One region of the Streptomyces sp. B1I3 genome, then DNA from elsewhere that is predicted to be linked to it. Evidence: riboswitches for the same ligand, from Rfam matches in the RefSeq annotation. Region 1 holds a riboswitch; each other region holds the start of a gene.
What was found. Region 1 has a riboswitch for cyclic di-AMP ahead of QFZ58_RS22295 (transglycosylase family protein). Riboswitches for the same ligand answer to the same signal wherever they lie in the genome.
Positions count from the first base shown of each region.

Region 2: another riboswitch for cyclic di-AMP. It lies ahead of QFZ58_RS09435 (LysM peptidoglycan-binding domain-containing protein); the one in region 1 lies ahead of QFZ58_RS22295 (transglycosylase family protein).
Region 3: another riboswitch for cyclic di-AMP. It lies ahead of QFZ58_RS31235 (C40 family peptidase); the one in region 1 lies ahead of QFZ58_RS22295 (transglycosylase family protein).

Region 1 is NZ_JAUSYD010000001.1:4,848,960-4,855,751, reverse strand. It holds gene QFZ58_RS22310 (DUF501 domain-containing protein) at 1-376, opposite strand, end outside; gene QFZ58_RS22305 (septum formation initiator family protein) at 459-929, opposite strand; gene eno (phosphopyruvate hydratase) at 1,031-2,317, opposite strand; gene QFZ58_RS22295 (transglycosylase family protein) at 2,717-3,415, opposite strand; cyclic di-AMP (ydaO/yuaA leader) riboswitch at 3,416-3,584, opposite strand; gene QFZ58_RS22290 (transglycosylase family protein) at 3,875-4,915, opposite strand; gene QFZ58_RS22285 (cytochrome P450) at 5,021-6,412, opposite strand; gene QFZ58_RS22280 (nucleoside triphosphate pyrophosphohydrolase) at 6,409-6,792, opposite strand, start outside.
Region 2 is NZ_JAUSYD010000001.1:2,071,929-2,078,720, reverse strand. It holds gene QFZ58_RS09450 (flavodoxin family protein) at 1-171, shown strand, start outside; gene QFZ58_RS09445 (SMI1/KNR4 family protein) at 490-1,176, shown strand; gene QFZ58_RS09440 (hypothetical protein) at 1,294-1,530, opposite strand; cyclic di-AMP (ydaO/yuaA leader) riboswitch at 1,887-2,073, shown strand; gene QFZ58_RS09435 (LysM peptidoglycan-binding domain-containing protein) at 2,078-2,971, shown strand; gene QFZ58_RS09430 (hypothetical protein) at 3,175-3,813, shown strand; gene QFZ58_RS09425 (SIS domain-containing protein) at 3,880-4,773, opposite strand; gene QFZ58_RS09420 (MBL fold metallo-hydrolase) at 5,262-6,257, shown strand; gene QFZ58_RS09415 (ATP-binding protein) at 6,339-6,792, shown strand, end outside.
Region 3 is NZ_JAUSYD010000001.1:6,859,027-6,865,818, forward strand. It holds gene QFZ58_RS31215 (8-amino-7-oxononanoate synthase) at 1-134, shown strand, start outside; gene QFZ58_RS31220 (ATP-binding protein) at 613-1,044, shown strand; gene QFZ58_RS31225 (LysR family transcriptional regulator) at 1,090-2,004, opposite strand; gene QFZ58_RS31230 (LysE family translocator) at 2,077-2,718, shown strand; gene QFZ58_RS31235 (C40 family peptidase) at 2,824-3,294, opposite strand; cyclic di-AMP (ydaO/yuaA leader) riboswitch at 3,298-3,475, opposite strand; gene QFZ58_RS31240 (hypothetical protein) at 3,841-4,149, opposite strand; partial or broken gene QFZ58_RS31245 (ATP-dependent Clp protease proteolytic subunit) at 4,156-4,461, opposite strand; gene QFZ58_RS31250 (urease subunit gamma) at 5,217-5,519, shown strand; gene QFZ58_RS31255 (urease subunit beta) at 5,533-5,844, shown strand; gene QFZ58_RS31260 (urease subunit alpha) at 5,837-6,792, shown strand, end outside.

The sequences.
Region 1 (6,792 bases):
TGCCGCCCGCGCTCGGGAAGCCCTCCAGGACCTCGATGGCGTCCCGGCGCGCGATGTAGTCCTCGTGCGCCGCGCGGTACGCGGCGGCCAGCTCCGGGTCCGTCGTGAGCCGCTCGGTCATCTCCTTCATGACCCCGTTGGCCTCCAGCGTGCCGATCGCGGACGCGGCACGCGGACAGGTCAGGTAATACGTCGTCGGGAACGGCGTGCCGTCCTCCAGACGGGGCTGCGTCTCGACCACGTCCGGATTGCCGCACGGGCAGCGGTGCGCGATGGCGCGCAGCCCACGGGGCGGCCGGCCGAGCTGCTGCTCGAACGCGGCGATGTCCGCAGCGGTGGGTGTGGTGGATTCGGTCTGCGGAGGGGGCGTGTCCATGCCTGCCTTGAATGTCATCGGTCGGTCTGTGTGTATCGGTGTGCGTACGGGGACGTGTTCAGGGCCGCGTACGCGCACGGGGTCATTCGCGGTCCGCGCTGTCGACGCCGTCCCAGAGGTTGGAGTGCCAGGGCCGGCCCGTCGCACCGGGTTCGCCTCGGCGGACCTCGGCCGCGTCCGGGTCGATCACGGTGTAACCGGTCTCCCCGGGCATGACGTAGTGGAGGTGCTCACGCGCGAGACGGCGGATGTACGCGTCGTCCTTCAGCCGCGCCTTCTCGTCCCGCAGCTCCTCGGTCCGCTCGTGCGCCTCCCGCGACAGCCTCTCCTGCTCGGCGATCTCGTCGCGCTGGGAGATGTACTGGCGCATCGGGTACGCGAGGGCGACCACCAGGGAACAGACGATCAGCGCCAGGAACGCCGCCCGGCCGGTGAGGCGGGAGCGGCGGGCCTGACGCCGGTTCTGGGAGCGGTAGACGCGGGCCGCCGTCTGCTCACCGAGCAGCCTCAGCCTGGTCGTGGTGGAGAACCGGTCGCGGTCCTTCCCGGCCATCTCTCACGCTCCCCGTTACGCACGTCCGTCCCCGCACACGGTACGGGACCGAGTGCGGGGACGGACGGAGGCTGGTGCGCCGAGGTCCTGCCGAAGGGCTGTCAGCCCTCGAAACGGAACCGCGGGAACGCCGAACGGCCCGCGTACACCGCGGCGTCGTCGAGGATCTCCTCGATGCGCAGCAGCTGGTTGTACTTGGCGACACGGTCCGAGCGGGCCGGTGCGCCGGTCTTGATCTGGCCGCAGTTCACCGCGACGGCGAGGTCGGCGATGGTGACGTCCTCGGTCTCACCGGAGCGGTGGGACATCATGCACTTGAAGCCGTTGCGCTGCGCGAGCTCGACGGCGTCCAGGGTCTCGGTCAGCGAACCGATCTGGTTGACCTTCACGAGCAGGGCGTTGGCCGAGCCCTCCTCGATGCCACGGGCGAGGCGCTCGGGGTTGGTGACGAAGAGGTCGTCGCCGACGATCTGCACCTTGGAGCCCAGCTTGTCGGTGATGACCTTCCAGCCGGCCCAGTCGTCCTCGTACAGCGGGTCCTCGATGGAGACCAGCGGGTACGCGGAGACGAGCTCCTCGTAGTACTCGGTCATCTCGGCGGCCGAGCGGGACTTGCCCTCGAACTCGTAGACGCCGTCCTTGTAGAACTCGGACGCGGCGACGTCCAGCGCGAGCGCGATGTCGCGGCCGGGGACGTAACCGGCCTCCTTGACGGCCTCGAGGATGAGGTCGAGGGCGGCGCGGTTGGACTCGAGGTTCGGCGCGAAGCCGCCCTCGTCACCGAGACCGGTGGACAGGCCCTTGGTCTTCAGGACCTTCTTCAGCGTGTGGTAGATCTCCGCGCCCCAGCGCAGGGCCTCGGAGAAGGATTCGGCGCCGATCGGCGCGATCATGAACTCCTGGATGTCCACGTTGGAGTCGGCGTGCGAACCGCCGTTCAGGATGTTCATCATCGGGACGGGCAGCAGGTGCGCGTTCGGGCCGCCGAGGTAACGGAACAGCGGGAGGTCCGAGGCCTCGGACGCGGCGTGCGCGACGGCGAGCGAGACGCCGAGGATGGCGTTGGCGCCGAGCGAGCCCTTGTTCTCGGTGGCGTCCAGGTCGAACATCGCCTGGTCGATGAGGCGCTGCTCGGTGGCGTCGTAACCGACGAGCTCCGGGCCGATCTGCTCGATCACGGCGAGGACGGCCTTCTCGACGCCCTTGCCGTGGTAACGGTTGGGGTCGCCGTCGCGAAGCTCGATGGCCTCGAACGCGCCGGTGGAGGCGCCGGACGGAACGGCAGCACGGCCCGTGCTGCCGTCGTCGAGGCCAACCTCGACCTCGACCGTGGGGTTGCCCCGGGAGTCGAGGATTTCCCTGGCTACGACGACGTCGATGGACGGCACGAGGCATCTCCTTCTGGGATATGACACTGGTTGTGCAGGGTCACTGTGGCCTTGCGATACGAGCCTAACCGGCCCGGCCCGCTCCGTCGGCCGACCGCCCGTCCCCTGGGACGAAAAAGGACCCAACAGCCTGCATTCCGGGCAAAGCTCCAGAAATCTACTGGTCAGTAACTACAAAGGTTGAACACTCACCTGCAACTCGGCCTCTCGGCCGACACCCCCTGCGCCCCCTCACGCACCCTCGCGCACACCGCCTCCGTACCCCGTCGGCTGATCCCCTGAGGCTCCGTGAACACACCCCCGGCCCGGCGCACACGGGGGGTGTGGGCGCGCCGGGCCGGGTAGCGTTTCGGGTGCCGCCGGACACCCTTCGTCCTGGGAGGGAGGAAGACCCCGGGACTACTTCAGGTGGAGCTGCTGACCCGGGAAGATCAGGTCGGCGTTCTCGACGATGTCGTCGTTGAGCGTGAACAGCTTGTGCCAGCCGCCCTTGACGTCCTTCGCCTTGGCGATCTTGCTGAGGGTGTCGCCCGCCTTCACCTTGTATTCGCCGTCACCCTTCTTGACCTTGTCGCCGGTCGGGGTGGTGACGGTCTTCTCCGCCTTGGGAGCCGTGCGCGTCTCGCTGCGCGTGGTGGGCTGCTCGGCCTTGCGCTCCGGCGCGGCCTGCGGGGCCGTGTCGCCGTTCTTGGCGGAGCCGGTGTCGACGCCCGGGTCCACACCGTCGTTCGTCAGGCCACCGGCACCGGCGCAGGCCCAGGCACCCGGGCCCTGCAGGGCGAGAAGCTTCTCGGCGGTGGCTATCTGCTGGCCCTTGGTGGCCAGGTCGGCACGGGCGGCGTACTGCGTACCGCCGGCGGCGGCCCAGCTGGACGCCGAGAACTGCAGTCCGCCGTAGTAACCGTTGCCGGTGTTGATGGACCAGTTGCCACCGGACTCGCACTGCGCGACGGCGTCCCACGTGGAGACGGACGCGGCGGAGGCGCCCGTCGCACCCATCAGCGGGACGGCGACGGCGGCACCGGCCACACCGGCCAGGGTGGCGACACGGACGGCCTTGGACGGGCGGCGGTGCTTGCCCTTGCTGGAAAGCAGCATGGTTCTCCTCACCGACGCCTACGAGGTGAGCTGTCGGGTTCGGGCTGTGAGTCGCCCGGTCGCCCGCTGTCGCAGGCGACTTCACCCCTAGCCGGTCCTCGCCGTCTCTCGACGGCCGGGCACGGCACTTACCTGGGTCCCCCGCTCCTGCCTACGGCGCTTTACGCGTCGGTCCCCTTCGTCCGACGGCAGGATTCGGCGTGACGGTCGAAGGTGCCCGCGGTGCGAGCGGTTACGACCGTAAACACAGGCAACCCCGACATTCAAAGATGGACATAACGGCTAATCAGCCCTTACCGCCCTGGGGAGGTCGGCCGTTTCCGCAGGTCGGAGCGGATGCGGGCGGACCGGACGGGCGCAGCCCGCCAGTTGAAGCAAAGAGACCCATGTCTCACTTACGCATAAGTGGACATAGGCCTCTGAACTACCCTCGCTTTCGGGGTGTTTTCACACTTTTGATCAGCTGCCGGCAGGCGCTTCCACGCCGGTCTCCGCACCGGTCTCCGCACCGTTCTCCGCGCCCGTCGAGGCGGAGGCCGCCCCTCCCTGGAGACCCAGGTCGAGGCTCTGGCCCGGAAGGATCAGGTCGGGGTCGGAGCCCAGCTCGGTCTTGTTGGCCTCGTAGAGCGCGGGCCAGCCGCCGGGCAGCTCCTGGGTGTCGGCGATCGCCCACAGGTTGTCGCCCTCGCGGACGGTGTACGTGCCGTCCGTGCCCGCCTCCGCGCCCTTGCGCGCCTCGGCGCCACCGCGCGAGGCGTGCCGGCCGGACTCGCGGGCGCTCTCCGCGTCCGCCTCCGCACTCGCCTCGGGGGCCGGGATGCCGCGGTGCTTGCCACCCGTCGCGTCCTCGCCCCGCGCCGCTCCGGAGGCCTCGGGCGAGGGGGTGGTGGAGGGTGACGAGGACTCCGGAGTGCCGGTTCCGGTGGGTGTGCCGGCGTCGGCGGCCTTGTCGCCCTTCCCGCCCTTGTCACTCGTGCCGCTCTTACCGCCCGCGGCGGCGCCGTCCTTCGCGTCCGCCTCGTCCGCCCCGGCCGACGCTTCGGGCGAGGACGTGTCCGAGGGGCTCGCAGAGTCCGACGGCTCGGCGCTCGGGTCGCCGCCCGGGTCGACGCCCGGCAGCGAATCGTCCATCGCCAGGCCGGAGATCACCGCACAGCTGGCCCAGGCCTGCGGCCCCTTGGCGTCCAGGACCTTCTCGGCGACCGCGATCTGCTGCGAGCGGCTGGCGAGGTCGGCCCGCGCGGCGTACGCCGAACCGCCGTAGGCCGACCAGGTGTCCTGCGAGAACTGCAGGCCGCCGTAGTAGCCGTTGCCGAGGTCGGCGCTCCACATGCCACCGCTCTCGCACTCGGCGACCCGGTCCCAGGTCGACGCCTCGGCGGCGTTCGCGCCGGCCGCGCCGAGCAGCGGGATGGCGATGGCCGATCCCGTCACGCCTGCGGCGACGACGATGGCGGGTGCCTGACGAGGGCGACGGTGTCTGCCGTTCGCGGAGCCCATGGGATTGCCTTCCGTGTGACTGACATGTGACGGGTGAGTCGAACGGTGAACCTAGCCGCACTCGAACGTGTGTCACAAGTCGATGCAGCGGAGATCACGTGAAGGTCACGGAGTTGACGGCGTGTCACTTGCGGCGCCCCTTTGTCCGGGATCGAACTCAACGGGGAGAGTGCGCAGTCCCCGCATGATGAGCCCGCCACGCCACCTCACCTCGTCGGCTTCCGCAGCCAGTCGCAGGTCAGGAAGGCGCCTCAGCAGCGTGGCCAGCGCCGTCCGTCCCTCCAGACGGGCCAGCGGCGCCCCCAGGCAGTAGTGGATGCCGTGGCCGTATCCGAGGTGCTGATTGTCACTCCGTGCGAGGTCCAGGGTGTCCGCATCCTGGAAACGCTCCGGGTCCCGGTCCGCGGCGGCCAGCACCACGAGGACAGGGTCCCCCACCGCGATGTCCTGGCCTCCCAGCGTCACGGGCTCGGTGGCATAGCGCCAGGTGGCGAGCTCCACCGGACCGTCGTATCGCAGCAGTTCCTCGATGCCCGTGGCCAGCAGGCCGTCCTCCCCCTCGGCGAGCGAGCGCTGCAACCGTCCGCGCTGTTCCGGGTTGCGCAGCAGGGCGTACGTGCCGTTCCCGATCAGGTTGACGGTCGTCTCGAAACCGGCGAAGAGAAGGATGAAGGCCATGGCCGCGGCCTCGTTCTCGGTGAGGTGCTCACCGTGGTCGCTCGCCCGGATCAGCCCCGAGATCAGGTCGTCGCCGGGATTCTCCCTTTTACGGTGGATGAGTTCGGCGAGGTACCCGCGCATCTTCTTGACCGACCTGGCCACCCCGCCGCGTGGGCCGCCGCCGTGGCGGATCATCATGCCCGCCCAGTCCCGGAAGTCGTCCTGGTCCTCCGGGGGGACTCCCAGCAGGTCGCAGATCGCGTAGATGGGGAGCGGGAAGGCGAAGTCGTGGATGAGGTCCGCCTTGCCCTCCTCGATGAAGGAGTCGATGAGCCTGTCCGTCAGCTCCTGCACGCGGGGCGCGAACTCGGCGACCCGGCGCGGCGTGAACGCCTTGGAGACGAGCCGGCGCAGCCGCGTGTGGTCCGGCGGGTCGATGTTGAGCAGATGTGTCATCAGCTCCGCCTTGCGCTCCCCCGGGATGCCCGTCTTCCCCTTGGCCTGCGCCGACCCGGCGTGGTGTGCCGGGTTCTTGGAGAGCCGGGCGTCGGCGAGGGCCTGCTTGGCGTCCGCGTACCGGGTGACCAGCCAGGCCTCGACCCCGCTGGGCAGGGTGGTGCGGTGCACGGGGCTGTGCTCGCGGAGCCAGGCGTAGGCGGGGTACGGGTCGGTCGCGAACTCCCAGGTGAAGAGTTCGGGGGCGTCGGCGGGCGCCGGGTGGCGGGCGGGGCACTCGGTGGGAGGGCCGGTGGGGGTGTCGGCCGGAGGGCCGGTGGGGGTGTCGGCCGGAGGGCCGGCGGGGGTGTCGGCGGGACTGTCGGCGGGGCTGTCGTTCACCCCTCGACGGTATCCGCAGCCGCCCCGTGGCCCTCCGCCGCCCGGATCGCGTCCCGGTAGGTACGCGCGGCGGCCCGCAGCGCGGCCTCCGGGTCGCTGCCGTCCTGTTCTGCCCGCACCGCGAGGGCGAGGAGCCGGTAGCCGATGCCGTCGCCCTCGGGGAGCGCCACGTCCAGCCCGGCGGTACGCACCCGGCCGGCCAGCTTCGCCGCGAGGGCCAGGCCGGGCTGGCCGAGCGGCACCCCGTCGGTGACCGAGTCACGCTGCTTCTCGATCGCCTTGGTCCGCAGCCAGTGGGCGTGCACGTCCTCCGGGGTCTCGGCGGTCTCGTCACCGAAGACGTGCGGATGGCGGTGGATCAGCTTCTCCACGATCGTGCC
Region 2 (6,792 bases), 2.8 Mb from region 1:
CACGGGGGCAACGACGTCACCGGAGCCGTACGGGGCGTCGAGTCGATCACTACGGGCCTGGGATGGCGCCGCACGGCCGACGCCGTGACCGTGACCGGCGAGCCGGGCAAGGCCGACATCGAGGCCTGCTGGGAGCTGGGGGCGACGGTCGCCGCCGGGCTCATGGACTGACGGCGCGGGCTACGGGGGACGCCCGCCGGGGGACGCGCGGCGGGCGCACGGCCCCGAAGACCGCGTCGGTGGTCCCGACGGCCCTGTCCGGCGGGCTCTTGCCGCGTCCGGCCGCCCACCGGAGCCGTACGCCCCGCTGCCCGCTGCCCGCATCCCACGGGCCGGGGCGGAGCGCCGGGGAGCCGCGGGGGCGGCGCACCCGCTCCCGTCACCGGATCCCGACGGTGTGATGCATGGGCCCCGCGCGGCGCTGGGTTCTGTGGGAGGAGCGGGTCCTCCCACAGAACAGGCAGGAGTCGCGAGGTGCTGGGACGGGGCGTGAGCGGTTGGACTCCGGCGGTCCGGCGGGGACGGCACGGCGGGGAGCGGAGGCGGCCGGCCTTACCCGCGCCCATCGAGGCGCTGGAGCCCCTGCTGCCGACGACGTACGGAATCGACGAACAAGTCGACTGGGCGGTCGCCGAAGCCCGCTGGGGTGCCCGCTTCCCGGCGGACTACAAAGCCTTCATGCGCGCCTACGGGGAGGGCTCCGTGGACGGTGCGATCGTCGTCCACCGGCCGTTGCCCATGGACGCCCCGGAGGGTGAACGGACGCCCGACGCCATGGCCGAGGGAACCGGCACCGTACGGGAGGTCTGGAAGGCGGAGGCCGACGAGGTGTGGGCCGATCCCGCCGGCCCCGACCTGGTGCTCGATCCCGGTGCCCTGCTCGCCTGGGGGGCGACCGCCGAGGCCGCGATCCTGTGCTGGCTGACGATGGACGAGGACCCCGACCGCTGGCCCGTGGTGGTCTGCGGACGTCACACCGTGCCCACGTTCGCGCTGTACCGGTTCGGGATGGCCGAGTTCCTGCGCAGGCTGCTGACCGGCGGGTTCGACATGCCGCCTGTCACCGTGGACGGCGTGCCGTGGCCGCGCCCCCACGCATTCGTCAGCCGGGCCGTGCAACGGGCCCGCCGCCGAGCGGGCCTCGACCCCTGGACCGGCGAGCCGGTGGCCCGGTGAGGGGCGGGCCGGGGCTCTGAGACCCCTGCGCCGGGGAAGGCCCTGAGACTCCTGTGACGGGGCGCGCCGCAGGCCGGCGGGGGCGGACCGGTGGCCCGCAGGGCTGGACCCCCGGGCTCAGTGACGCCTCCAGGTGAGCTTGCCACCCCCCACCCACCGCACGACGGCCGGGTCGTCGAGGTCATGGACCGTGATGCCGGCTGCGGCAGCGGCGAGCAGCACATCCGTCATCGAGGTCGCCCCGCCGACCACTTCTCCGTCGATCTCCACGATGCGGAAGGGCGGACGTCCCGGCTGCACGGGCAGGACGGTGATCCGCGGCTGCGAGAGGTCAGGGTTCACGCTTTCGGTCATGAGTGGACGGATCCCACACCGTGGCCCCTGATATGCCCGAGAGCGTCATGGGTGAGTCGTATGCCCGTTTTGAGCTTTTTTCTGGAATTAATACCTTAATATCCGCTAAAGCCTCCCGGGCGACCACCGCCCTCCCGTGCAGTGCAAATCGCCCTTATCGGACGCCGTGACCAGGGTCACCTTGCTTGCCCGGGACGCTGCGCCGCACCTTCCGGTTCCCTTGCGCGCCGGGAAAGTTGAGACGGGCGTGTGGGGCCGGTTACACGAATTTCAATGAATTGATCTTGCCGATGAATTGTGATCACGAATTCAGGGCTTGTTCCTTTCGGCATTTCTCGCCTACGGTCACCCTCACTCCGGATGGAACGCCGAATCCTGCCGCCGTCCGGGAACCCGACCACATCTCGTACGGCAGGAGCGGGGGACCCAGGTAAGCGCCGATCCGGCTATCCGGAACGGCTCGGGGTGAAGTCGCATTCGCATGCGACCGGGCATCTCCAGCCCGAACCCGACAGCTCACTTCGCAGGCGACGGAGAGGAATTCAGCATGCCCGCACAGGCCAAGCACCGTCGTTCCAGGACCAGTTCGCTCACCCGCGGCATCATCGCCGTGAGCACGGGCGGAGCCGCCCTCGCCCTCCCCGTGATCGGCGCGACCGGAGCGTTCGCCGCACCGGCACATCCGGTGGCGGTCGAAAAGGCGACCACGTCGACTGCCGTGTCCGGCAAGGAAATTGCCGCGCAGAAGTCCGCGCCCGTCACCTATTCCGTGATCTTGGGTGATTCCCTTGCCAAGATCGCACGCGATCATTCCGTCAGCGGTGGCTGGCAGGAGCTCTACAACGGCAACCGAAAGGCTGTCGGCGGTAACCCGGACCTGATTCACCCCGGCCTGAAGCTGACCATCGGGGCCAAGGCCGACAACAATGCGGCGGCCTCCGCCGGCAAGGCCGAGAAGAAGGCCGGAAGCGCCGCTGCGGCCGATTCCGAGACCTCCGCTTCCTCGGACCGCGCCGAGCAGAGCGCCGACCGTGCCGACCGCTCCGAGCGGACCACGGAGCTCGCCGCCCAGGGTGCGCCCGCCGCCACCGAGGCCGTCGCCGCCGAGCCGGTGGCGTACACCGACGACCTCGACGGCTGGATCAAGGAGTCGCTCGCCGTCATGGCCGAGCACGGCATCCCCGGCAGCTACGAGGGCATCCACCGCAACATCATGCGCGAGTCCTCCGGTAACCCCCTGGCCATCAACAACTGGGACATCAACGCGATCAACGGTGTCCCGTCCAAGGGTCTTCTGCAGGTCATCGACCCGACCTTCCAGGCCTACCACGTGCCCGGTACGTCGATGGACAGCTACGACCCGGTCGCCAACATCACGGCCGCGTGCAACTACGCCGCCGACCGGTACGGCTCGATCGACAACGTGTTCAGCGCCTACTGAGACATGACCGTGTGACAGCGGACGACGTCCGACGGGTGGTGCGGGTTCTGACGAACCGGCACCACCCGTCTTCGCGTGTGTACGCCGGCACGCGCGTCAGCCGTTCGCCGCAGGGCCCGCACGCCGGGGAAGGTGGACGGGCCGCGGTCCCGCCGGCCCCGGGTGACTGGTCACGTACAGGTTCGTCGTCCATACTGCCCGCCGTGGAGCAGCGCATGAATTCGAACACCAAGCCAGAGTTCGCCGCGGGTACGGACCCGGCGTACATCCCCGGCCTGACGGCCCCTGCCCCCGCACGGACGGAGGGGGAAACGGAGGAGAAGGCCGAGACTGCCGGTGACGCCGGCACGCACGTCGAGGCGGGAAGCCGGAGCGACCGGGTGGCTGTCGCGGACAAGGCGCGGGTGCCGAACGGCGCGGCTGACGCGGCTTCGGCCGACGCGGCCGACGCGGCCGACGCGGCCGACGCGGCCGACGCGGACGACGCGGACGACGCGGCGGTGCCTGGGGACGCGGGTGCCGGGAAGAGGGACGCCGGGAAGGGGGACGCCGGGAAGGGGGACGGGCCCGTCTTCGAGGTCAGCGACCGGCGCGGATCCATCCGGGTCGACCGCGAGGGTGTCCGGTTCCGGCTGGACGACCAGGAGGCGGAGTTCGACTGGTCGGAGATCGGCGCGGTCGAAGTCAAGACCGCCCGCTTCGGACGCCGGTTCACCGTCACGGTCCATCTGTCCAGCCGCCGGTGGTTCAACGCCGAGGTCGAGGCGGCGGCCCGGAGCAGCCTCAAGAAGTGGACGGCGGACCTCGACGCGGCGCTGGACGCCTACTTCGAGGAGGCCTGACACCTGGTCTCCGCAACGCGGCGCCGGGCGGACGGACCGCCCGGCGCACCTTCGCCGTGCGCCGGATCAGGCTTCGGCCGCTTCGTCGAGGACCACCGACCGGGTCAGGTGGCGGGGCAGGTCGGGATCGAGGCCGCGGGCCACCGCCCGGGCGATCGCGAGCCGCTGCACCCTGACCAGATCCGCCAGCGGGTCCAGGCCGCTCTCCACCCAGCGGGCACCGGTCGCCAGCACCTGCTCCGCCAGGCCCTGTGGGGCGGAACCGAACATCCAGGTGGCCGTCCCGGCAGTGGCGATGCTGATGGGGCCGTGGCGGTACTCCATCGCCGGATACGACTCGGTCCAGGACAGTGACGCCTCCTTCATCTTGAGCGCAGCCTCGTTGGCGAGTCCGACCGTCCAGCCGCGGCCCAGGAAGCTGAACTGCGTGCAGTCCGGCAGCCCTGCGGGCAGCGGCTCGGCCAGTGCCCTCTCCGCGTCCCGGACGACCTCGTCGCTGTGCAGCCCCAGGTGGGCCCGGAACAGGGTGAGCGCGGTCGTGGCGAAGCGGGTCTGCACGACCGACCGTTCGTCGGCGAAGTCGAGCACGACCACCTCGTCCGCGGCCGACATCACCGGCGTGTCCGGGTCGGCCGTCACCGCGAGGGTGGCCGTGGTTCCGCTCAGCCGGATCAGCAGGTCGAGTACCTCGGTCGTCGTCCCCGAGCGTGTCAGGGCGACGACCCGGTCGTACCGGCGGCCGAGGGGGAACTCGGAAGCGGCGAAGGCGTCGGACTCGCCCTGCCCGGAGTCCTCGCGGAGCGAGGCGTACGCCTGGGCCATGTAGTACGACGTGCCGCAGCCGACCACGGCGATGCGCTCACCCGTGGCGGGCAGGACCGCCGCGCGGTCGACCGCGACCTGCGCCGCGCGACGCCAGCACTCCGGCTGATCGGCTGTCTCGGTTTCGACATGGGACATGTCCGTGCTCCGCTTCCACTGCTGCTCGCACCGGGGAGGTGCTGGGCCTGGGTGTGCTGTGCCTGAGGTGTGCCGTGCCCAGGGCCGTGCCGTGCCGGGGACCGTGTCGGCCCGGCCGGTGACCGGCCTGGGTGAAGTAGTCGTCCGCGTGCTCAATTCTGCATGCTACTGGGGTCAAATGAGCAAAAACAAGCAGAGGGCATGTGGGCCGAGAGTGAGGGGTATGGCAGTTTTCGGCCATGCTCGGTGGGTAGTCGGCTCAATCCGGTTCCGTCGGTCCCGAGTGGGTAGCAACGGCGCGGCGTGATCTCAGGGACCGGTACGGGCGGTATCGGGTGATAGATCCTGCACGGTGCGGGCGGCACACAACCCCGTACGGTCACGGCCGTACGCCGGAAGGCCGACGGGAGGGGCGATTTCGCGTCACCCGATCGACGGTTCGGCCGAGATCGAACGCGCGAGCGCACCGCGGTCGGCATAATCGCCCCATGTCGATCACGGGTGGGGACGTCGTTGACCTCGGCACGGGTCTGTACGCCTGGCTGCCGCCGAAGCGCGGCTGGGGGCTGGCCAACTGCGGCCTCCTCGTGTCGTCGCGCGGCGCGCTGTGGATCGACACCCCGTACGACCCCCTGCTGGCCGGCCAGTTCCTCGTGGAGAGCCGGAAGCGGCTGCCCGAGGGGGTGGGCATCGACCGCGTGATCGTGACCCATGCCAACGGGGACCACTTCTGGGGCGCCGGTGTGCTGCCGGACGCGGAGATCATCGCGACCCGCGAGGCCAGGGAACACATCCATTACGACCCCACCCCGCAGCAACAGCACGCCCTGGTGGCCGGTAGTGATCCGGGCACCCCGCTCGGCGCGTACCTCGGCCGTCACTTCGGCGGCTTCGACTGGTCGGCCACCACGCCGGTACAGCCGACGACGTACTTCACGGGAGAGCTCGAACTGACGCTGGGCGACTACACGGTCCAGGTGTCGTCCCTGCCGCCCGCACACACCACGGGCGACCTGATGGTGCACCTGCCGGCCCAGCGCGCGGTCTTCAGCGGCGACGTGATCTTCTCCTCCACCCCGCGGCAGCCCGGGGACCACCCGGTCCACTGGGCCGGCCCGCTGGAGAACGTGATCGCCGCCTGCGAGCGGGTCCTCGCCACCGGAGCCGAGGTCATCGTGCCCGGCCACGGACCGGTGCTCGATCCCGCCGGAGTACGGGAGCACATCGGCTACCTCTCCTACGTACGCGACCGCGCGCACGCCCTCCACGCCTCCGGGGTGCCCGCGACCGAGGCCGCCCGCCGGGTGATCGGCGAGGGCCGGTACCCGGACCTCGGACTGCCCGAGCGGCTCGTGGTCACCATCGGCAGTGAGTACCGGCACCTGGACGGCTCCGCACTGCCGGGCGTCCTGGAGGTGATGGCCGAGGTGGCCGCCGTCGCGCACGAGACCGGCCCGGCCGCCACGGGCGGCGGGCCGGAGTGACGGCCGAGCGGATCGACAGCCGTACGCCCTGCCGTCACGCGGCGTGCGCCGGGTGCCCGACAACAGAGAAGCGGTGACGCCGTGGTGGCATGGATCGTGGCCCTGATCGCCGTGGTCGTGGCGATATGGGCGTCCGCCCGGACACACCAGGCCCGGCGTGACGCCTACGGTGCGGCTGCCCGCGCGGAACTGACCGAGCGCCAGGCCAAGGCGGCAGAGGCCCGCACCCTCGCCCTCGGCGAGGAGATACGCCAGCTGGCCGAGAAGCGGATCCCGGCCGCCGCCACCGCGCTCTCCCACCGCGCCGCGCCGGTCCCGGGACTGCGGGAGGCAGCCGGCATCGAGGGTGACGCCGCACGTCTGCTGTCCGACGCGGTGGAGGCGGCGCGCACCGCGATCCTCGAGGAGCGCGGCCGGGTCGACGCGGCCGCCAGGTCGGCCATGCGCGGCAGCTCCGCCAAGATCCAGTCGCTGCTCAACCAGTCGCAGCACCTGCTGCAGGAGCTCCAGCACGAATACGACGACCCGCGGATCC
Region 3 (6,792 bases), 2.0 Mb from region 1:
GGTGCTTCCGCCCCCCGTCGGTGCCGGACGGGGTCTCCAGGCTGCGGCTGACCGCGCGTGCGGACCTGACGCGCGAGCAGATCGAGACCGCCGTGGCCACGGTGGTGGGTGCGGCGCCCTCCCGGTCCAGCTGACCCCCGCGGGCGCCGGGCTCGTCGAGGAAGGAAGCCCGGGCCGCCGCGGGGAGCGCAGTGGCGTCAGGCCCATGTCCGTCGAGTGCCGTCCGGCCGGACGGTCGCCGCCGAGCGGGGCGGCCTTCATGCAGGCGTTCATCACCGCTCGCGCGTAGCCGGCGGTGCGGCCGGCGGTCCGAAGGAGACCCGGGGCCACTGACGTCTCGCGCCCTGAGTTCGCGGCGGCGTGCCGCGGGGCCGTGCTGCGCCGGTCTCCTCCCACCGTGCGAGAAGCCCCTTCCTGCAGGTCGCCCGGTGTGAAAGGGGCCAGTGTGGCGCCCGTATCCGGCTCGCGGGGCGGAGTTCACCGGATTGGGCGACAGATATATGCATATCTTGGTGGATCGCCGTTACAGGCGACGGCATCGATGGCACTCTGGCGCGAAGCGCAATCCAGGCCGATCGTGCGTCGGTCCGGGCGGAAAGGGACGGCCTCGCCATGGCAGACCAGCAGGAAGCTACCGTCACTCTGCCGAGCGATCCGGTGTCGGTCTCCGCGGCCCGGAGATACGTGGCCCGCGTCCTCACCGAATGGGGCCTGCCGGACGACACCGAGATCGCCGACGCCATCCGGCTGGTCGTCTCCGAACTGGCCACCAACGCCGTCCAGCACACGTTCGGACAGTCACCCACCTTCACGGTGGACCTCCGTCTCGACCGGGACGTCGAGCTCTACCTGGGAGTCACGGACAGCCACCCCCGCTGGCCCCGGCGACTGCCCGCCGCGGTCCAGCAGGACAACGGCCGCGGCATGGTGATCATCCGCTGCCTGGCCAAGGAGTGCGGCGGCCGGATCGGCGTCAGCCCCACCCAGGACGGGGGCAAGACCGTGTCGGTCACGCTGCCCTGGGCCGTGCCCGCGCAGCCCTGACGTCACCCGGCGAGACACGGCCGTACACACCGGGCCGGCCGGGTCTCACTGCGCGGCGGCCCGGCCGAAGCCGCTGCGCAGCAGGGCCCGCAGCGTGGCCGCCGCGGCGGTGTTGCGATCTCCCCGGTGGGCGACGGAGATCGTCCTCCGGAACTCCGGGGGCTCCAGTCGCCGTACCGCGACCGGCGCCGGGGACATCGCCGCGACCATCTCCGGCACCACCGCCACGCCGAGACCCGCGCTGACCAGCGCGCACACCAGTGCGTAACCGGGGGACTCGCACACCACGGCCGGGGCGGCCCCCGCCTCGGCAAGCGCCCGCTCCACCCCGCGCCGCGGAGGATGGAGGGGCGCGCTGCTGATCAGGGGGCGGCCCGCGAGTTCGGACACGGGCAGCGGCCCGCTGCCCTCGGACAGCATCTGGCCTGCTGCCGTGATGAGCACGAGTTCCTCCACGAGGAGCGGCTCGACGGACACCCCGGCGGGCAGCGGATCGGCGACCGCGGGTTCGTACGCGTGCGTCAGCGCCAGATCGACATCGCCCGCCGCCACGGCTGCGACCCCACCGGGTGGCTCGTAGTCCGTGACGGTCAGCTCCACGTCCGGGTGGGCGCGGCGGAAGGCACTGAGCACCGGCGGCAGCAGGTGGATCCCGGCCGTGGTGAAGGTGCCGACCCGCAGCCGCCCTCCCGACAGGCCCGCCAGCCGGGACAGCTCGCGCCGTGCCTGGTCCATCTCGTCCAGGACCCGTCGGGCCCGCCCGGCCAGCAGCTCACCGGCGGCCGTCAGACGCGCCCCGCGATGGTGGCGCACCAGCAGCGCGGCGCCGGCCTCCCGCTCCAGTTTCGCCAGCTGCTGGGAGAGCGCGGGAGCGGTGTAGCCCAGCCGCCCGGCCGCCCGTGTGATCGAGCCCGCTTCGGCCACCGCCACCAGCGCCGCCAGCCGCGTCGGATCGAACATTAAGCGTTCCTTTTGGCAGACCCAGAAGATTGCAAGTACACGCTAAAGGGGTGCCCGGGTCAGGGTGTACCCATGGACGCACAACTGCTCGCTTTCGTGGCGGTGGCCGCGGGAATGGTCGCACTGCCCGGCGCCGACTTCACCGTGGTCGTTCGCAACGCGCTGGCGTCACGGCGCTCCGGGGTGGCCGCCGCGGCAGGAGTCGCGGGAGGACTCCTGGTGCACACCGCGCTCGCCGTGGCGGGACTCGCCGCCGTGCTCGTGACGATGCCCGCCCTCTTCCGCACGGTCCAGCTGCTGGGCGGCGCCTACGTGCTCTACCTGGGACTCACCGCCCTCCACGCGGTACGACGGCGGGGCGCCGCCGGGACCACGGGCCACGAGGACACCGGAGCCGGTGCGCCCACCGGGGTGGCAAGGCCGCTCCGCCAGGGCTTCCTGACCAACGTCCTGAACCCCAAGGCGCCCGTGCTCTTCCTCAGCCTGCTGCCCCAGTTCGTCCCCGACGGGCAGCCGCCCCTGCCCAGAACCCTGCTGCTCGCCGCCGTGGTCGTGCTGCTGGCGCTCGTCTGGTTCCCGGCCGTGGCCCTGCTGGTGGACCGCCTCGGCCGGTGGCTGCGCCGGCCGCGTACCGCCCGTGCGATCGAGGGCGGCAGTGGTGCGGCGCTCACCGCGCTGGGACTCGCACTGGTCACCGCGCCCCTGCTGCACTGACTCGGGCGCGGTGCGGTCCGGTGCGGCCGGGCGGCCCGTAGACGTCGGCGCGCGTCAGCGGCCGTACCGCCGGCGTGCCTCGGCGGACCCTCCCACGGGCGCGCGTCAGCGGACCCTCCCGTACCAGACGGTGTTCGACCAGATCTTCTCCAGCCTGACCACGGCCCCGGTCTTCGGCGAGTGCCAGATCTTGCCTCCGCCGGCGTAGATGCCGACGTGGTAGACGCTGCGCCCGGAATGGAAGAAGACCAGGTCGCCACGTTGCCGCTTCGACCTGGAGACATGGCGTGTGGAGTTGTACTGCTGCTGCGCCGTACGGGGGAGTTTCTTCCCCACCTTGCGGAAGGAGTAGAGCGTGAGGCCCGAGCAGTCGAACCGGTGGGGCCCTGCGGCGCCCCACCGGTAGGGCGCGCCCTTCTTCGACGCGGCGATCCTCAGCGCCTTCGTCGAGTTGGTCGCGGCCTCGGCATCGTCGACGATGCCGGGCGCCAGCATGGTGGTGCCGACGGCGAGCGTGAGAACCGAGGCCGTACCGACCCGGGCGAACAGAGACGGGACATGAACCTGCGCAGTCATGCGCAACCCTTCGTCAGCCGCCTGTGAAGGATGACCTGTCGGGTTCGGGCTGGCGAAGTTGCCCGGCCGCACATGGCGGCTTCACCCCGAGAGCCGTCCGGAACGGATGTCCGGGCGGCCCGTTGTGCTCGGGTCCTCCACTCCTGCCGATCCACTTCTGTCGACCAGGCATCCGGACGGCGGCAGGACTCGGCGTCCGCCCGGACCGCCCCGCCGCGGTGGCGGGGGCTTGTCGTCCCACGGATCTTTACTCACCCGGTGCCGGATTTCCGAGCTGAAAGGGCGTTATGTGAGAGTCGTCACGACTGAACTGTTCGGGTGGACGGGCCGATGACCGAGCCCCGGCACCGTTGCCGGACCAGCCGCGTACCAGCAGCGGAACGGCTTGTTCCGCTTGGTGTCCGCGCGCGTTGCGCAAGTTGAACTGTCCCTCGTGAGGGGGTTCGTCTGAGCCGAACGAGGGAGAAAGATTGCTCGCCTCGCCGGGCGTGTCGGGGCAATGGGGCCGAAAGGGCTAAAGAGCCCGGCAGTCGGGGGAGGGGGCGCTCAACTCGTGGCAGCCGGAGGCATGGTGACCCGCCCGGCGCGCCGCTCTCCGTCCAGCAGGCGCAGCGCGCGGGCCAGTGTCTCCGCGTGGATCTGCGTCTCGCCCCGCTCATGCATCAGAGCCAGCGCGTCGCGCAGGGCGACGGCCCCGGAGGCCAGCGCCTGTGCCGCCCGGAGCGCACTGTACGTATCGCTGCCGCGGGCCGGATTGATCCGGCCGATCTGGTCGAGTGCTTCGAGGTAACGGTCGATGAATTCGCCCTCGGCGCGGGTCAGTGCGGGAAGTGGCGGGAACTGAGGGGTGAGCATCGCGGGTCACCTCGTGGGGTGCGGCGGCTGGGACGGACGGCGGTTCTCCATGACGTGGTCCACCAGGCCGAACGCCCTGGTGGCCGGGGCGTCGAGGATGGTGTCACGCTCGATGGCGGCACTGACTGTCCCGCGCGGAACGTCCCGTGCGACGGGTCGGCATCACGGTGAGCATCTCGCGCCCACGCACCAACTCGCGCGCCTCGATCCCGAGGCCGGAGGGCTGTCCCTGCACCGGCTCGTCAGAGCGGGTCACTGCATGACTACCCGGGCGCCGGGCAGGGCATGTCGACGTCCGGGTGTGCCGGGCGCCGGCACCCGACTGTCCGAGGCGGAAGGAGGCCGCGGCCGATCGAGCAGCTGATCCGTTCCGTGTCCTCGATCGACCCCGTGCCCTCCGATCCTGGCGAACGCCGCCGCTTCGGGACCGCCGCGGAGCGCCCGCGAGCGCGGTCGCCGTGGCCCGGCCGTGCTCGCGGTGCTCCGCGGCGCGGCCACGGACCGGAACAAGCTCGCGTCCCGTCAGCGGTACGGGCACCAGGAGGCCGTGTACGGCGCGGTGGGCCGCCGGGTGCCCTGACCGGCGTACGCACCGCCGCCGTATACGACGCCGTCCTCGGGTCGAGGTGCGGGCCGCCTCCGCGCCGGCTCGCCTCGCGGGTGAGGGCCCGGACCTCATCCGATGACCGGTCGGGCGGAGCACCGGCGACGGCGCGGACACGCGTGCGGGCCGGACAGGCCCGTGGCCGCCCACCGGCCGGCCGGGTGTCACGGACGACGGCGTCGGCGCCGTGCGTCGCCGTCCGGACCGTGACCGCGCGGACCCGGCTCCGGGGTGCGGAAGGCGTTGTGCGGCGGACCGGGCCCCAGGCCCACCGGAGAGCGGCCTGCGCGGTCCGAAGTCCATGGAAGAGCAAAAGATCAGTTAACGCGCCGGAAAAACTTGCGCCCTAACGTGCAATACCTGGCCGCGGAATCCCCTTCATCGTTCAACAGAGTGTTGAAAGGCGGATAGGGTCCCGCTGCGCCCGGGGCCGGTACCGGGCGGAAGACGAAGAGGTGGAAGCGTGCAACTGACTCCGCACGAACAGGAACGCCTGCTCATCCACGTGGCGGCCGACGTCGCCGAAAAGCGCAGGGCCCGCGGGCTGCGGCTGAATCACCCCGAGGCGATCGCTCTGATCACCTCGCACCTCCTGGAAGGCGCCCGTGACGGCCGGACGGTCGCCGAACTGATGGCCTCCGGCAGGAAGGTGCTCACCCGGGACGACGTCATGGACGGCATCCCGGAGATGATCCACGACGTCCAGGTCGAGGCCACCTTCCCGGACGGCACCAAGCTCGTCACCGTCCACGAACCGATCGTCTGACGGGGGGACGCCCATGATTCCCGGAGAGATCCTGTACGCGAACGACCCGGTGCCCCTCAACGAGGGACGTCCCGTCACCCGCCTCACCGTCCTCAACGCCGCGGACCGACCCGTCCAGGTCGGCTCGCACTACCACTTCGCCGAGGCCAACCCCGGCCTCGACTTCGACCGCCCGGCCGCCCGCGGTCTGCGGCTCAACATCGCGGCGGGGACAGCCGTGCGGTTCGAGCCCGGTGTCCCGGTCGACGTCGAACTCGTCCCGCTCGCAGGCCTGCGCGTAGTTCCCGGACTGCGCGGCGACATCGGAGGCTCCCTAGATGCCTGAACTCAGCCGTGCCGTCTACGCCGATCTGTTCGGCCCCACCACCGGCGACCGCATCCGGCTCGCCGACACCGACCTCGTCGTCGAGATCGAGGAGGACCGCTGCGGCGGCCCCGGACTGGCCGGGGACGAAGCCGTGTTCGGTGGTGGCAAGGTGATCCGGGAGTCGATGGGCCAGGCGCGTACCACCCGGGCCGAGGGCGCACCCGACACCGTTGTCACCGGTGCCGTCATCATCGACCACTGGGGCATCGTCAAGGCCGACATCGGCATCCGCGACGGACGGATCACCGGTATCGGCAAGGCCGGCAACCCGGACACGATGAACGGTGTCCATCCCGAGCTGGTCATCGGTCCGGAGACCGAGATCATCGCCGGCAACGGCAAGTTCGTCACGGCGGGCGCCATCGACGCGCACGTCCACTTCATCTCACCGACCCTGGTCGACCAGGCGCTCGCCACCGGCATCACCACGCTCGTCGGGGGCGGTACCGGCCCGGCGGAGGGCAGCAAGGCCACCACCGTCACCCCCGGCCCGTGGCACCTGGCCCGGATGTTCGAGGCGCTGGAGGGGTATCCCGTCAACATCGGCCTGCTCGGCAAGGGCAACACGATGTCCCGTGAGGCCATGCACTCCCAACTGCGCGCCGGAGCCCTCGGATTCAAGATCCATGAGGACTGGGGGGCGACCCCCGCCGTCATCGACGCCTGTCTGAGCGTGTGCGAGGAGACGGGCGCCCAGCTCGCCATCCACACGGACACGCTCAACGAGGCCGGGTTCGTCGCCGACACGCTGGCGGCCATCGCGGGGCGGACCATCCACTCGTACCACACGGAAGGCGCGGGGGGTGGGCACGCCCCCGACATCATCACCGTGGTCTCGGAGCCGTACGTCCTTCCCAGCTCCACCAACCCCACGCGTCCGCACACCGTCAACACCATCGAGGAACA